Regions from separate parts of the Streptomyces sp. BL1 genome, predicted to be linked through region 1. Evidence: riboswitches for the same ligand, from Rfam matches in the RefSeq annotation. Region 1 holds a riboswitch; each other region holds the start of a gene.
The links. Region 1 has a riboswitch for cyclic di-AMP ahead of AC3AGO_RS23310 (transglycosylase family protein). Riboswitches for the same ligand answer to the same signal wherever they lie in the genome.
Positions count from the first base shown of each region.

Region 2: it holds a riboswitch for cyclic di-AMP, as region 1 does, so the genes downstream of both, AC3AGO_RS10470 (M23 family metallopeptidase) here and AC3AGO_RS23310 (transglycosylase family protein) in region 1, are expected to answer to the same signal.
Region 3: it holds a riboswitch for cyclic di-AMP, as region 1 does, so the genes downstream of both, AC3AGO_RS14780 (C40 family peptidase) here and AC3AGO_RS23310 (transglycosylase family protein) in region 1, are expected to answer to the same signal.

Region 1 is NZ_JBXYWZ010000002.1:5,310,027-5,315,212, reverse strand. It holds gene AC3AGO_RS23320 (oxidoreductase) at 1-590, shown strand, start outside; gene AC3AGO_RS23315 (response regulator) at 674-1,459, shown strand; cyclic di-AMP (ydaO/yuaA leader) riboswitch at 1,945-2,140, shown strand; gene AC3AGO_RS23310 (transglycosylase family protein) at 2,149-3,399, shown strand; gene ppdK (pyruvate, phosphate dikinase) at 3,640-5,186, opposite strand, start outside.
Region 2 is NZ_JBXYWZ010000002.1:2,361,990-2,367,175, forward strand. It holds gene AC3AGO_RS10455 (bifunctional acetate--CoA ligase family protein/GNAT family N-acetyltransferase) at 1-5, opposite strand, end outside; gene AC3AGO_RS10460 (HPr family phosphocarrier protein) at 145-429, shown strand; gene AC3AGO_RS10465 (GntR family transcriptional regulator) at 542-1,246, opposite strand; gene AC3AGO_RS10470 (M23 family metallopeptidase) at 1,385-2,221, opposite strand; cyclic di-AMP (ydaO/yuaA leader) riboswitch at 2,236-2,394, opposite strand; gene AC3AGO_RS10475 (M16 family metallopeptidase) at 2,616-3,986, opposite strand; gene AC3AGO_RS10480 (M16 family metallopeptidase) at 4,013-5,186, opposite strand, start outside.
Region 3 is NZ_JBXYWZ010000002.1:3,371,317-3,376,502, reverse strand. It holds gene AC3AGO_RS14790 (class II aldolase/adducin family protein) at 1-568, opposite strand, end outside; gene AC3AGO_RS14785 (NlpC/P60 family protein) at 697-1,827, opposite strand; gene AC3AGO_RS14780 (C40 family peptidase) at 2,211-3,389, opposite strand; cyclic di-AMP (ydaO/yuaA leader) riboswitch at 3,398-3,565, opposite strand; gene pcrA (DNA helicase PcrA) at 3,781-5,186, shown strand, end outside.

The DNA.
Region 1 (5,186 bases):
ACGGTTTCGAGATGCAGTTCGGGGTGAATCACCTCGGCCATTTCGCCCTCACGGGGCTGCTGCTGGAGCGGCTGCTGGCCGCGCCCGGCGCCCGTGTCGTGACGGTGTCCAGCCTCATGCACCTGCTGGCCAACATCGACATGGGCGACCTCAACAGCGAGCGCCGCTACCGCCGCTGGACGGCCTACGGCGCCTCCAAGACGGCGAACCTGCTCTTCGTGCACGAACTCGCCCGCCGCGCGGGCCGCAAGGGCCTGGACCTGACGGCCACCGCCGCACACCCCGGGTACTCGGCGACCGAATTGCAGACGAAGGGCGCGCGGATGGCGGGCCGCCCGTTCACCGAGCGGGTGATGCAGGCGGGCAACAGCCTGGTCGCCTCCTCGGCGCAGCTGGGCGCGGCGCCCGTGCTGTACGCGGCGACGGAGCCCGGGCTGCCCGGCGACTCCTTCGCGGGGCCGCGCATCCTCGGCGTCCGCGGCGGTCCCGCCCCCTCGTGGCGCGCACCGTGGACCCTCAACGACACGGCGGGCGAACGGCTGTGGGCCGCGTCCGAGCACCTCACCGGGGTCGGCTACGGCGCGCTCTGAGCCCGGCCCCCGCCGGCCGGGCCCGGCCGGCACGTGTGACGTGGCATACAGCCCGTCGTGACCCGTGCGCTACGGTGGCGCGCATGAACGAGAGGCCCGCTGTCCGCGTACTGGTCGTCGACGACGACTTCATGGTCGCGCGGCTGCACAGCACTCTCGTCGAGCGCGTCCCGGGCTTCACCGTCGCGGGCGTCGCGCACAACGGCACCGAGGCCCTCTCGCTCTTCCGTGAACTGCAGCCGGATCTGGTCCTGTTGGACATCTATCTGCCCGACGTTCCCGGCCTGGAGGTGCTGCGCGGCCTGCGCGGCGACGGCGCCCCCGAGGACGGCCCGGACGTGCTGGTGGTCACCGCCGCCCGGGACGCGGAGACCGTACGGGGCGCCCAGCGCGGCGGGGCGGTGCAGTACATCATCAAGCCGTTCGAACCGCAGCTGCTCCAGGAGCGGCTGCGGCGGTACGCGGAGCGGCGCCGCGAGCTGGCCTCGCTGTCCGCTCCGGGCCAGGACGACGTGGACCGGATCTTCGCCGGCTCGCAGAACGCCGGCCAGGACGCCGGCGGACACCGCAGGCCGCTGCCGAAAGGGCTGACGGAACAGACCTCCGAACTGGTGCGGGCCACGCTCGACGCGTGCCAGGACGGGGCGGGGGTGTCGGCCTCGGAGTGCGCGGAGCGCAGCGGCCTGTCCCGGGTGAGCGCCCGCCGCTATCTGGAGCACTTCGTGGCCACGGGCAGTGCCCGGGTCACGCTGCGGTACGGCACGACGGGCCGGCCGGAGCGCCGCTATCACCCGGACGGCGCGGCTTCTTCTTCCCCTTCGGCCTCCTCCCCGGACACAGCGGTGCCCGGCACCGGCCGTACGGACTGACCTTTTCCGCCCCTGCAGAAACCCTCCCGGATTTCACGGATTTCTGGAAAGTACGGCGCGTCGTACTGCCGCCGCTCTCCGGGGAACTGGCGCCGGATCAGCCATCCGTGACGGCAGTCACTTTCCCTCCCGCGCGTGCTGATCGTTTTCCGCATTGATCTTCCCCCGAATGCCGTACGCCACAAGATCGAATCTTGTAATTCAGTGACCCAAACCACAGGAACTCGGTGAGTCGGGTCACAAGAACGGCCGCCGTTTCCGCCATTGTTCGGCGTTCATGTCAGACGGGCCTCCTCAACTCCCCACACGGCAACGGGAGTTGGCGGGTAGATCAACTCCGGCCACGGAATGTAGGGGATCTGTACACGTGCCCTGATCTGTCCAGTTCCTTGTGATGGCGAATTTCGTCTGCTTACTGTTCATGCCGCCACCGCACGTCCCATGCGGCGGCTCCGTGACCGGGACGCCTAATCCTGCCGCCCGGTCTCGCGGATACACACGACTCACAGGGCGGCAGGAGCGGGGGAACCAGGTAAGTGCCGTGCCCGCACCCGATCGGTGCAGGCAACGGCTTGGGGTGAAGCCATCCCGTGGAAAGCGTCAAGGAGCGCTTTCACGAATGGCCGGGCATCTCCAGCCCGAATCCGACAGCTCACCTCGCAGGCGCAGGAGAGGAACGAAGAAGCTTTATGGCCACTATCTCTGAGCGCGCTCGCAACAGCCGTCAGCAGACCCGCCGCATGGCCCGTATCTCGCTGGCGCTGACCGCCGGCGGCGCGGGCATCGCGCTTCCGCTGCTCGGCGCGGGCAATGCCCAGGCCGCGCCGGTGAGCACGTGGGACAAGGTCGCCCAGTGCGAGTCCGGCGGCGACTGGTCCATCAACACGGGCAACGGTTACTCGGGCGGTCTGCAGTTCGACTCGCAGACCTGGCAGGCCCACGGCGGTACGAAGTACGCGCCGAGCGCCGGCGAGGCCAGCAAGGAACAGCAGATCAAGATTGCCGAGAAGGTGCTGGCCGAGCAGGGCCCCAGCGCCTGGCCGAACTGCGGCCCCAAGGCCGGTCTGAGCCAGAACAGCGGTGAGCCGCAGTTCTCCTCCGACAAGTCCTCGCAGCAGCAGGACCAGCAGAAGTCCCAGCAGCAGAGCGACGCGAAGCCGCAGCAGCAGGAGAAGCCGCAGCAGCAGAAGTCCGAGCCCAAGCAGGACTACACCCCGCAGAACGCCGGCACGACCGCGTACAAGGTCGTCACCGGTGACACGCTCGGCAAGATCGCCGACGCGAAGGGCGTCCAGGGCGGCTGGCAGAAGCTGTACCAGGACAACAAGCAGACCATCGGCAAGGACGCCAACGTCATCTTCCCGGGTCAGAAGCTCGACCTGAAGGGCGGCTCCGGTGACTCCGGCGCCACCCCGCAGGGCGGCGCCTCGCAGCAGGCCCCGTCTGCCGCGGACAAGGCCGACCAGGCGAAGAAGGCCGCCGAGAAGGCCGAGCAGCAGGCCCAGCAGAAGGCCTCCGCCGCCAAGAGCGCCCAGGGCGACTACGTGAAGCCCGTGAACAGCCAGACCAGCACGCCCTACAAGGCGTCCGGCGGCAGCTGGTCCAGCGGCAGCCACACCGGTGTCGACTTCACCGCCGACTCCGGTACGCCGGTGAAGGCCGTCACCAACGGCACCGTCGTGAAGACCGGCAACGGCGGCGCCTACGGCAACGAGGTCGTCATCAAGGGCGAGGACGGCAAGTACACCCAGTACGGCCACCTCACCTCGGCCACCGTGCAGGCCGGCCAGAAGGTCGGCGCCGGCGACCAGATCGCCGTCTCCGGCAACACCGGCAACACCACCGGCCCGCACCTGCACTTCGAGGTCCGCACCGGCCCCGAGTACGGCAGCGACATCGACCCGGTCGCCTACATGCAGCAGCACGGCATCAACATCTGAGCCGTCTCGCAGCAGCCACACGGTGGCGCAAGGGTCTGAGCACCGGATGCCCGGCACTCCCTCAAGGGGTGCCGGGCATCCGGCCGTTGGGGCCCGCGCCACCCCGGAACAAAAACTGAGGGGGCGGCACCTCCGCACAAGGTGCCGCCCCCTCCGGGGCCCCGGGCCCGGCGCCGCCGGTGAGGGTGGTGCGCGGCGTGAGGGCCCGGAAGCCGGCGCGCTGAGCGCGCCCCGGGATGGTCAGTCGTCGTTGGCGGCGGCGCGCCCGGCCTCCAGTCGCGCCACGGGGATCCGGAACGGCGAGCAGGACACGTAGTCGAGCCCCACCTCGTGGAAGAAGTGCACCGAGTCGGGGTCGCCACCGTGTTCGCCGCACACGCCGAGCTTCAGGTCGGGCCGGGTGGCCCGGCCCGCCTCCGCGGCGTTCCGTACGAGCGCGCCGACGCCGTCCTTGTCGATGGTCTCGAACGGGGAGACGCCGAAGATGCCCTTCTCCAGGTAGGCGGTGAAGAAGCTGGCCTCCACGTCGTCCCGGCTGAAGCCCCACACGGTCTGGGTGAGGTCGTTCGTGCCGAAGGAGAAGAAGTCGGCGGACTCCGCGATCTGACCGGCCGTCAGCGCGGCCCGGGGCAGCTCGATCATGGTGCCGAGCGAGAGGCCCAGCTCCACCCCGTACTTCTGCTCGGTCTCCGCGATGACGGCCTCGGCCTCCTCGCGGACGATCTCCAGCTCCTGCACGGTGCCCACCAGCGGGATCATGATCTCCGCGCGGGGGTCGCCGTTGGCGGCCTTCCGCTCGGCGGCGGCCTCCGCGATGGCCCGTACCTGCATGCTGAACAGGCCCGGGATGACCAGCCCGAGGCGTACGCCGCGCAGGCCCAGCATCGGGTTCTGCTCGTGCAGCCGGTGCACGGCCTGGAGGAGCCGCAGGTCGTTCTCGTTGGCGTCCTCGCGGGACTCGGCGAGCGCGACGCGCACCGACAGCTCGGTGATGTCGGGCAGGAACTCGTGCAGCGGCGGGTCGAGGAGACGCACCGTCACGGGCAGCCCGTCCATCGACTCGAACAGCTCGACGAAGTCGCCCTTCTGCTGCGGCAGCAGCGCGTTCAGCGCCTCGTCGCGCTCCTCGCCGGTGTCGGCGAGGATGAGCCGCTCGACCAGTTCGCGCCGCTCGCCGAGGAACATGTGCTCGGTGCGGCACAGGCCGATGCCCTGCGCGCCGAACCGCCGTGCGCGGGAGGCGTCTTCCGCGTTGTCGGCGTTGGCCCGCACGGACAGCCGGCGCTTCCGGTCGGCGTACGACATGATCCGGTGCACGGCCTGCACCAGTTCGTCGCCGGCGCCCGCGTGCGTACGGCCCTCGAAGTATTCGACGACCGGCGACGGCACGACCGGGACCTCGCCCGCGTACACCTTGCCCGTCGAGCCGTCGATGGACACGACGTCGCCCTCGTCGATCACGGTGCCGCCCGGCGCGGTCATCCGCCGCCGCTTGGTGTCGACTTCGAGCTCCTCCGCACCGCACACGGCGGTCTTGCCCATGCCGCGGGCGACGACGGCCGCGTGCGAGGTCTTGCCGCCGCGCGAGGTCAGGATGCCCTCGGCGGCGATCATGCCGTCGAGGTCGTCCGGGTTGGTCTCGCGGCGGATGAGGATGACCCGCTCACCGGAGCGCGACCACTTCACGGCGGTGTACGAGTCGAAGACCGCCTTGCCGACCGCGGCGCCCGGCGAGGCGGCGATGCCCCGGCCGATCTGCGCGATGCCCTCGCCGCTGAGGCCGCCGT
Region 2 (5,186 bases), 2.9 Mb from region 1:
TGCATGGGGTCAGGTTAGGCCCTGATGAGCGAGGTGACAGCGGGGCGGACAGGCCCGGTCCAGGTGGGCACAGGCGTTCTGCTCGGCCCGTGCAAGACTGGTTTGGACAACCGTCACCACAGCAACAACCCGAAGGGCTACACCATGGTTGAGCGCCGCGTCTCCGTCGGCTGGGCCGAGGGCCTGCACGCCCGCCCCGCCTCGATCTTCTGCCGCGCCGCTGCCGCCGCCGGCGTCCCGGTCACCGTGAAGAAGGGCGACGACGGCAACGCCGTGAACGCCGCCTCCATGCTCGGCGTCCTGGGTCTCGGCGCGGAGGGCGGCGACGAGATCGTGCTGGCTTCCGAGGCGGATGACGCGGACGCCGCGCTCGACCGTCTGGCGAAGCTGGTCGCCGAGGGCCTCGAGGAGCTCCCGGAAACGGTCTGATTCCGGAAACCACTTCCGGACAACCGGACTTCCGGTTCCGTGCACAACAGGCGGAGGGAATTCACGCAGGCGCAGCCCGTGAATTCCCTCCGTTCTTTGTATACGGGGAGTGTTAAATGCGGTCGCGCGCCGTATTGACGCCAGGTTTCGTTCCGCTCACCGCCGCTTTCCCCGGCGGCCTGCGCAACCGGTGCAGCACAGCGGAACGTTCGACGTGCTGGGCCGTCAGCACCCTGGCGCGGTCCGCGTCGCCGCGCACCACCGCGTCCGTGATCGCCCCGTACTCCTGCCAGACGGCGGTGGCCCGCAGCGGCAGGTCGACCGCGTACATCCAGGCGATCTTGCGGCGGACCTGCGTGAGCAGCCCGGTGAGCCCGGGACTGCCGGACGCCTGCGCCAGCGTCTCGTGGAACCAGTCCTCCAGGGCCCGCAGGTCGGAGAGGTGCCCGGAGTCCACCCGCTGCTGACCCAGCCTCACCAGGCCGCGCAGCACCTTGAGATGGGCCTGCGTACGGCGCTGCGCGGCGCGGGCCGCGCCGAGCGGCTCCAGCAGCGCGCGGATGTCGAGCAGGTCGGCCGCCTCCCGCTCGGTGGGCTCGGCGACGCACGCGCCCGCGTGCCGGCGGGTCGCAACGAAGCCCTCGGACTCCAGGGTGCGCAGCGCCTCGCGGACCGGGACCCGGGAGACGCCGTACCGCCGGGCGAGGAGTTCCTCCGTGAGCCGGGCACCGGGTGGGAATGTTCCGCCGACGATATCGTCGCGGATTGCCGTGCAGAGTCCGCGTTCACGCACACTCGGAGACCCGGTATTTCCCATGCACAGAACTGTATGGCAACCGCGTCGAATTTCCGACGGAGTGCGTACCGCTCAGGTAAATACGGCGTGAAAAGAACCCCCGGCCGTTGTTCCGGCCGGGGGTTCCTGTGCTGCGTTGTACTGCTGGACGACGGAGCGTCAGAGGGTGACGCCCTGCGAGCGCAGGTACGCCACGGGGTCGATGTCCGAGCCGTAGTCCGGACCCGTGCGGATCTCGAAGTGCAGGTGCGGACCAGTGGTGTTGCCGGTGTTGCCGGAGAGCGCGATCTGCTGGCCGGCGGTGACCGACTGGCCGACGGAGACGCCGATGGACGACAGGTGGCCGTACTGGCTGTAGTGGCCGTCCTTGTGCTTGATGACGACGTTGTTGCCGTACGCGCCGCCGTTGCCGGCCTCCACGACCTCGCCCGCCGCGACGGACTTCACCTGGGTGCCGATGCCGGCGTGGAAGTCGACGCCGGTGTGCGAACCGGAGGACCACAGACCGCTGGACGCCGAGTACGGGGTGGACAGCTGCGGGTGCCCGACGGGCGCCACGTAGCCGTTGAGCTTGGCGCGCTTGGCCTCGGCGGCGCGGGCCGCCTTCTCCTTGGCCTCGCGCTCCTTCTTCGCCTTCTCGGCCGCGGCCTTGCGCTTCGCCTCGTCGGCCTTCTGCTTGGCCTCCTTGGCCTGCTGCTTCGCCTCGGCGGCGGCCTTCTTGGCCGCGGCCTCGACCTCCGCCTTCTCGGCGGCGGTCTGCTGTACGTCGGCCTGGTGGGCGACGGCGTCGGCGACGCGGCCGTCCACGTCGAAGGCCTGGGTGAGGCCGGTGTCGCCCGAGGGGGCGGTGGAGGGGCCGTCGGCGAAGGCCGGGGAGGCGACGGTACCGACGACGCCGACTGCGGCGAGGCCGGCTATGCCCGCGGCGCCCGCGGACACGCGACGGCGGGTCCGACTGGGCGCACGATGCTTACCGGTGGCACGGGTGAACGCCATGAGCTGGCGCAACTCCTTTCCTTCCGTCTCGCCTACCGGGTTAGCTGACGGGTTCGGAGCAGGAAGGTCTCCTACGGACACCTCCGTGCGGAGGCATCCGATTCACCCCAAGGGACGTGTGGGTCCCCGGCTCCCCTGGCTCGCGCCGTACGGGGACTCGGCGATCACTGCGCGTCGGCCGCGGGCGCGGTCACTTCTGACGAACAGCGGCAACGAAGCTAAATGGGACATCAATGAACCACCAAGCCGATCGGGCCGTTTGTTGGGCATGCCACACCCGACACCGGGGCACCAATGGGCAATTCAGACATACGGCGAACATGCTCCGGACAACGGCGAAGCCGGGCGGGAAGTCCCGCCCGGCTTCGTGGGTTTCGCGGCGTTCTGCCTGTCCTCAGCCTCCGGTGACGACCGTGACCTCTCCGATGCCCAGCTCCCTGACCGGCTCGGCGATCTGCGAGGCGTCACCGACGAGCACGGTGACGAGCCGGTCGGCGGGGAAGGCGCTGACCGCCGCCGCCGTGGCCTCGACGGTGCCGGTCTCGGCGAGGCGCGCGTACAGCTGCGCCTGGAAGTCGTCCGGCAGGTGCTGCTCGACCTGATCGGCCAGCGTGTCCGCGACGGCCGCCGCCGTCTCGTACTTCAGCGGGGCGACACCGACCAGGTTCTGCACGGCGACGTCGCGCTCCTCGTCCGTCAGCCCGCCCTCGGCGAGCGTGCGGAGCACCGTCCACAGGTCGGCCAGGGCGGGCCCGGTCACGTCGGTCGCCACGGAGCCGGAGACGGAGAGCAGCGCGGCGCCCGCGCCGTCCGGGGTGGAGCGCAGCACGTGGCTGAAGGCGCGCACGCCGTACGTGTAGCCCTTCTCCTCGCGCAGCACCCGGTCCAGACGGGACGTCAGGGTCCCGCCCAGGCAGTAGGTACCGAGGACCTGGGCCGGCCAGGCGCTGTCGTGCCGGTCGGGACCGATCCGGCCGATCCGCAGCTGGGTCTGCACCGCGCCGGGACGGTCCACGATGACGACCCGGCCGCGGTCGTCGGCGGTGACCGGGGGCACCGGGAGCGGCTCGGCGGTGGAGCCGGTCCACGCGCCGAGGGTGTCGGCCAGCGCCGCGTCCACGTCGGTGCCCGCGAGGTCGCCGACGACGACGGCGGTCGCGGTGGCGGGACGGACGTGCGCCTCGTAGAAGGCGCGGACGGCGGCGGCGTCGATCCGTGCCACGGACTCCTCGGTGCCCTGCCGGGGCCGGGACATCCGGGACTCGGCGGGGAACAGCTCCTTGGAGAGCTCCTTCGCGGCCCGGCGGGCCGGGTTGGCCAGCTCGTGCGGGATCTCGTCCAGCCGGTTGGCGACGAGGCGCTCGATCTCGCCGTCGGGGAAGGCGGGGGCGCGCAGCGCGTCGGCGAGCAGGCCCATCGCCTTGGGCAGCCGGGAGACCGGCACCTCCAGCGAGACCCGGACGCCCGGGTGGTCGGCGTACGCGTCGAGGGTGGCGCCGCAGCGCTCCAGCTCGGCGGCGAACTCCTCGGCCGTGTGCTTGTCGGTGCCCTCGGACAGCGCCCGCGCCATGATCGTGGCGACGCCGTCCAGGCCCTCCGGCTCCGCGTCCAGCGGCGCCTGCAGGCTGATCTCGACGGCGACGACCTGCTGGCCGGGGCGGTGACAGCGCAGCACGGTCAGCCCGTTGGCCAGCCGGCCGCGCTCGGGTGCCGGGAAGGCCCAGGGCTTCGGCTGCCCGCCGTGCGGCTGCGGGTGGAAGGTCATCTCGGGGGTGGGGGCGGCGGCGTCGCTCACTGGCCCGGCTCCTCGTTCTCGTCTGCGGCTGCTTCGGCGTCGGCGTGCTCGGTGGTCGGCTCGTACACCAGCGACGCGCGGTTGTCGGGGCGCAGCCGGGCCGCGGCGACGGCCTGCACCTCCTGTGCGGTGATCTCCAGGACGCGGCCGACCGCGCCCAGGGCCAGCTGCGGGTCGCCGAACAGCACGGCGTACCGGCAGAGTTCGTCGGCGCGGCCGCCGACCGTCGCGAGCCGGTCCAGCCACTCGCGCTCCAACTGCGCCTGCGCCCGCTCCATCTCCTCGGGCGTGGGCCCCTCTTCGGCGAACCGGCGCAGCTCGTCGTCGACGGCCGCCTCGATCGCGGACACCTCCACGCCGCCGGACGCCTTCACGTCGAGGAAGCCGAGCGAGGGCGCGCCGGCCAGCCGCAGCAGGCCGAACCCGGCGCCGACGGCGAGCCGGTCGCGGCGCACCAGCCGGTTGTGCAGCCGGGAGGACTCGCCGCCGCCGAGCACCGTCAACGCCAAGTCGGCGGCGTCACCCGCGCGAGTGCCGTCCTCCGGCAGCCGGTAGCCGGACATCAGGGCGCGCGCGGGCACGTCCTCCTCGACGAGTTCGCGCTTCTCCTCGCCCATCACCTCGGGCAGCGCGCCGTCCCGCGGCGGGTGCTTGCCACCGTGGCCGGGGATGGAGCCGAAGTACTTCTCGACCCAGGCGAGGGTCCGTTCGGGATCGATGTCCCCGACGACGGACAGCACCGCGTTGTTGGGGGCGTAGTACGTACGGAAGAAGGCCCGGGCGTCCTCCAGCGAGGCGGCGTCCAGGTCGGCCATCGAGCCGATGGGCGTGTGGTGGTACGGGTGGTCCTCGGGGTAGACCATCGCGGCGAGCTTCTCGAACGCGGTGCCGTACGGCACGTTGTCGTAGCGCTGGCGGCGCTCGTTCTTCACGACGTCGCGCTGGTTCTCCAGGGACTCGTCGTCAAGTGCCGTGAGCAGAGAGCCCATCCGGTCGGCCTCGAGCCACAGGGCGAGCTCCAGCTCGTGGGCCGGCATGGTCTCGAAGTAGTTGGTCCGCTCGAAGCTGGTGGTGCCGTTCAGCGAACCGCCCGCGCCCTGCACGAGTTCGAAGTGGCCGTTGCCCTTCACCTGGGCCGACCCCTGGAACATCAGGTGCTCGAAGAGGTGC
Region 3 (5,186 bases), 1.9 Mb from region 1:
TGTGCGGGCCGAGAGCCGACGCGATGCGGCGGCCCTCCTGCTCGTCGACGGCGACGCCGGTGTACTCGTTCAGCAGCGCGTGGTCCTCGTAGAAGGCGCACGCGTCCTGCGTGAGCGGGTCGAGCAGCTCGCCGAGCGCGGACAGCGCGCGCCCGTGCGTGGAGTGGCTGTGTGCGACGGCAACGACATCCGGGCGCGCCTGGTGCACTTGTGAGTGAACGACGAACGCCGCCTGGTTGACGTGCCGGCGCCCCTGGAGGACCCGGCCCAGCTCGTCGACGAGCAGCAGATCGCTGACCGTCACGTGCTGGAAGGGCACCCCGAACGGGTTCACCCAGAAGCAGTCGGTGAACTCCGGGTCCCGTGCGGTGATATGGCCCGCCACACCCTCGTCGTACCCGAACCGGGCGAACACGCGCAGCGCCGCCGCCAGCCGCTCCTTGCGGTGCTGCCGCTCCTCGGCCGGGGAGAGATTCTCGGGCGGCAGGCTGAAGTGCAGCTCTTCCGGGGGTATCGGGGCCGGGCGGGCGGTGCCTGCCGGGTGGGCGGGTTCGGCGGGGTACGACATGGGCCTGCTCCTCCTGATCGCAGCGCGGTACGGAAGCGGAAGCTACCTGTACGTACGTCAACTGACCAGGGCCGGGCGGGCGTCGGACCGGGCACGCGCCGGACCGGGCGGGGGCCCGGCCGCGGTGCTCAGGCCGGACGCATCGCGCCCGAGAAGGGCATCTCGTCGATCGGCGCGACCCGGACCGGCGTGCCGGGACGGGGCGCGTGGATCATCTTGCCGCCGCCGATGTAGAGCCCCACATGGCTGACGCTCTCGTAGAAGAACACCAGGTCACCAGGGGCGAGTTGGCCCCGGGCGACACGCTTTCCGGCGTCGATCTGTGCGTACGTCGTGCGGGGCAGCGAGACGCCGGCGGCCTTCCACGCGGCCTGGGTCAGGCCTGAGCAGTCGTACGAGCCGGGGCCGGTGGCGCCCCAGACGTACGGCTTGCCCAGCACGCCGCGCGCGAAGTCGACGGCCTGCACGGCGCGTCCCGCCGCCTGCCCGGGACGTACGGCGTCCCGGCCCGCGCCCGAACCGTCCGCGCCCGAACCGCTCGCGCCTGAACCGTCCGCGCCGTCCGAACGGGACGCGCGGGCGCCGGCGGGCGGCTCCTCACCGAGCGCCCGCGCGCGGTCCTCGGGCGAGAGCCGGTCGAGCAGCTTCTCCGCCTCCGCGAGCTTGTCCTTCACCGTCCGCTTGTGCGCACGGGCCGAGGCGGTCGCGTGCCGGAGGGTCTGCTCCGTCGCGGCGGCCTCGTCGCGCAGCTGCCGCACCTCCCGCGCCTGCGCGGCGATCTTCCGTACGGTGGCCGACTGCCGGTCGCCGGCGCGCTCGGTGACGGCCGCCCGGTCCAGATAGTCGTCAGGCGAGGACGAGAGCGCGACCTGCAGGGACGGGTCGAGGCCGGCGGTGCGGTACTGCGCGGTGGCGTACGAACCCAGGGTGTCCCGCGCCGCGTTGAGCCGGGAGCGGCCGCGGGCGGTCTCGTCGCGGAGCTCCTCGAGCCGGTCCTCGGCCGCCTCGGAGCGCTCCTCGGCGGCGTTGTGGCGTTCCGTCGCGCGCTCGGCCTGGCGGTGCAGCGCGTCCACACGGGAGGCGATCTGCTCGGGGGTCTGCTGTGGATCCGCGTGCCCCGAGCCTTCGAATGCGAACGAGCCGGCCGTCCCGGCGAGCGTGAGGGTGAGCGCGGCGCGCGCGGCGTTGCCGGTGAGCGGATGCGGCGGCCGGGGCCTGCGGTGGGAGGGGGAGGGGGAGGACTTGCGGTGCGAGGCCATGGTCCGGCCGTCACTTCCTTCGCGTCGTACGTCCCGCGAGGGGGAACCCGGCGGCGGCCCGCACAGGGGGGAACGGACCGCCGCCGGATCTTCGGCGGGGGTGGCCGGACGTACCCGAGGGGCGGGGCCCGGCCACCTGGGCGAGGACGCTAGCCCCACGGTCCGCGCCGCTGCCCGGCGTTGACCGCGACTGTCCGTTTTCGGCGGGGCGGGGAGCGGAGGGGGACCGGCGGCGCGACGGTCACGGTCGCCTTCCGGTGACTCGGCGATCGATGCGCGGATTCCGCGCCCCCTGCCCGGCAGGCCGTGTTACCGCCCCACCGCGGGGCCGTACGCCGTGGCGCCGTCGCGGTGTGGGGGAACCGCGACGGCGCAGCCGGAGGTCAGCCGGGGCGGACGGCCGAGTGGAACGGCATGTAGTCGATCGACTCGTAGCGCACGTTGGCGCCGGGCTTCGGCGCGTGGATCATCTTGCCGCCGCCGCTGTAGATCCCGACGTGGCTGATGTCGTCGTAGAAGAAGACCAAGTCGCCCGGCTGCAGCTGGGACTTGGAGACCGTCGTGCCGACCTTCACCTGGTCCCACGTGGTGCGCGGCAGCGATATGCCGGCGGCCTTCCAGGCATCCTGGGTGAGGCCCGAGCAGTCGTACGAGGACGGGCCCGTCGCACCCCACACGTACGGCTTGCCCAGCTGTTCCTTCGCAAAGCCGAGCACCTTCGCGGCCTTCGTCGCGTACGCGCCGTCCGACGTGCCGCCGGAGGAACCGGAGTCCGAACCGGACGACGAGCCGGAGTCCGAGCCGGAACCCGAACCCTCCTCGCGCTGCCGCTCCTCCTCGGCCGCCTGCCGGCGCTCCTGCTCCGCGCGGGCCGCGGCCTTGCGCTGCGCCTCGGCCTCCTTCTTGCGCTCCAGCGCGGCCAGCCGGGCCTTCTCCTGCGCGGTCAGCTTCGACAGCATCGTGCGCGCCTCGGACAGTTTGCCCTGCACCTCGCGCTTGCTGTCCCGGAGTTGGTCCTGCGCGGAGGTGAGCGATTCGAGCTGGCGGGTCGCCTCGGCGCGCTTCGTGCTGGCCGACCGCTGCTGCTTCTCGAAGTCGGCGACGGCCTCCTTCTGGCGGCCGGTCATCCGGTCCATCATGTGCTTCTGCTTGAAGAAGCTCTGCGGGTTCTCCGTGAGCAGCAGCGTCGCCGTGTCCGACATGCCGCCGGTGCGGTACTGCGCGGCGGCGATCGAACCGAGCAGCCTGCGCGCGTCGTTGAGCTTCTCGGTCCGCTGTGCGACCTGGCCGAGCATCGAGTCGACCTTCGAACGCTGCGCCGCCGTCTGCTCCTTGGCCGCGTTGTACTTCTGCGTCGAGACGCCGGCCTGCTGGTACAGCCGGTCGACCTTCTTCTTCACCGACTCCACGGACGGTCTGGCACCGCCGTCGTCGGGTGCGGCGCTCGCGCTCTGCGAGAGCAGAGTGACGGAGGCGAACGCGGCGGTGGTGACTCCGATGGCTCCGCGCTTCGTCGCGGCGGACTGCAATATGCGGGTGCGCGGCTTGCGGTGGGACGCCAAGGCCGGCGACTCCTTCCGTGCTCCGCCTACCGGGTTAGCTGTCGGGTTCGGGCGTCGGAAAGCGGCCCTACGGAGCGCATCGCGCGGTGCGCGCGCTCCGATTCACCCCTGCAGTACGTGCGTACGCGGTGGGTCCCCGGCTCCGGCACGGCGGCCGGACTCGGCGGGGGCGGTCCGTGCCGGCGCGGTCGCCGGCGAACGGTGCGGACTGCCCAGAGACGGCACGGTAGCGAAGTCGTGTGGCCCATGTGAAGGCTGTGAGCGATTCGTCCGTTATCTTTTCGTTGCCTCGCAGGTGAGCAGCGGCGGGGCGGTGCGGAAGCGGACAGCTGTGCGCAGTTTCCGTGCGGAGGGCAAGGGTGTCGGTGCGGGCGCCTAGACTCGTACGACGATGAGCAGCCTCTTCGACGACAGTCACCTCGCGCACCTGGAACCCCCGGCCGAGGAGGAGCCGCCGCCTCCTCCGGACCCGGAGGGACCGGACGCGGCGCCCGACGACCTCTTCGGCGGCACCTTCGGTTCCGGTGCCCGCGAGCCGTACCACCGGGACGGCGCCCCGCGCACCGTCGTGGACACGGCCGCGCTGCTGGACGGGATGAACGAGCCGCAGCGCGACGCCGTCGTGCACACCGGCTCGCCGCTGCTCATCGTCGCCGGCGCCGGCTCCGGCAAGACCCGCGTGCTCACCCACCGCATCGCGTATCTGCTGGGCGCCCGCGGCGTCCACCCCGGCCAGATCCTCGCGATCACCTTCACCAACAAGGCCGCGGGCGAGATGAAGGAGCGCGTCGAGGAGCTGGTGGGCCCGCGCGGGCAGGCGATGTGGGTGTCGACGTTCCACAGCGCGTGCGTGCGCATCCTGCGCCGGGAGTCCAAGAAGCTCGGTTTCACCTCGTCGTTCTCGATCTACGACGCGGCCGACTCGAAGCGGCTGATGGCGCTGGTGTGCCGGGATCTCGACCTCGATCCGAAGCGCTTCCCGCCCAAGTCGTTCAGCGCGAAGGTGTCCAACCTCAAGAACGAACTGGTCGACGAGGAGGACTTCGCGGGGCAGGCCAGCGACGGCTTCGAGAAGACCCTCGCCGAGGCGTACGCGATGTACCAGGCGCGGCTGCGCGAGGCCAACGCCCTGGACTTCGACGACATCATCATGACGACGGTGAATCTGCTGCGCGCCTTCCCGGACGTGGCGGAGCACTACCGGCGGCGCTTCCGGCACGTCCTCGTGGATGAGTACCAGGACACCAACCACGCGCAGTACGCGCTGGTGCGGGAGCTCGTCGGCGGCGGGGACGACCCGGCGGAACTGTGCGTCGTCGGCGACGCCGACCAGTCGATCTACGCCTTCCGCGGTGCCACCATCCGCAACATCCTGCAGTTCGAGGAGGACTACCCGGACGCGACGACCATCCTGCTGGAGCAGAACTACCGCTCCACGCAGACGATTCTGAGCGCCGCCAACGCCGTCATCGAGCGGAACGAGAACCGCCGCCCGAAGAACCTGTGGACCCGCGCCGGGGACGGCCCGCGGATCACCGGCTACGTCGCGGACACGGAGCACGACGAGGCGCAGTTCATCGCCGACGAGATCGACCGGCTCACGGACGGCGGCGAGGCCAAGGCCTCGGACGTCGCGATCTTCTACCGTACGAACGCGCAGTCCCGTGTCTTCGAAGAGGTGCTGATCCGGGTCGGCCTGCCGTACAAGGTCGTCGGCGGTGTCCGCTTCTACGAGCGGCGCGAAGTCCGGGACGTGCTGGCCTACTTGCGGGTGCTGGCCAACCCGGAGGACTCCGT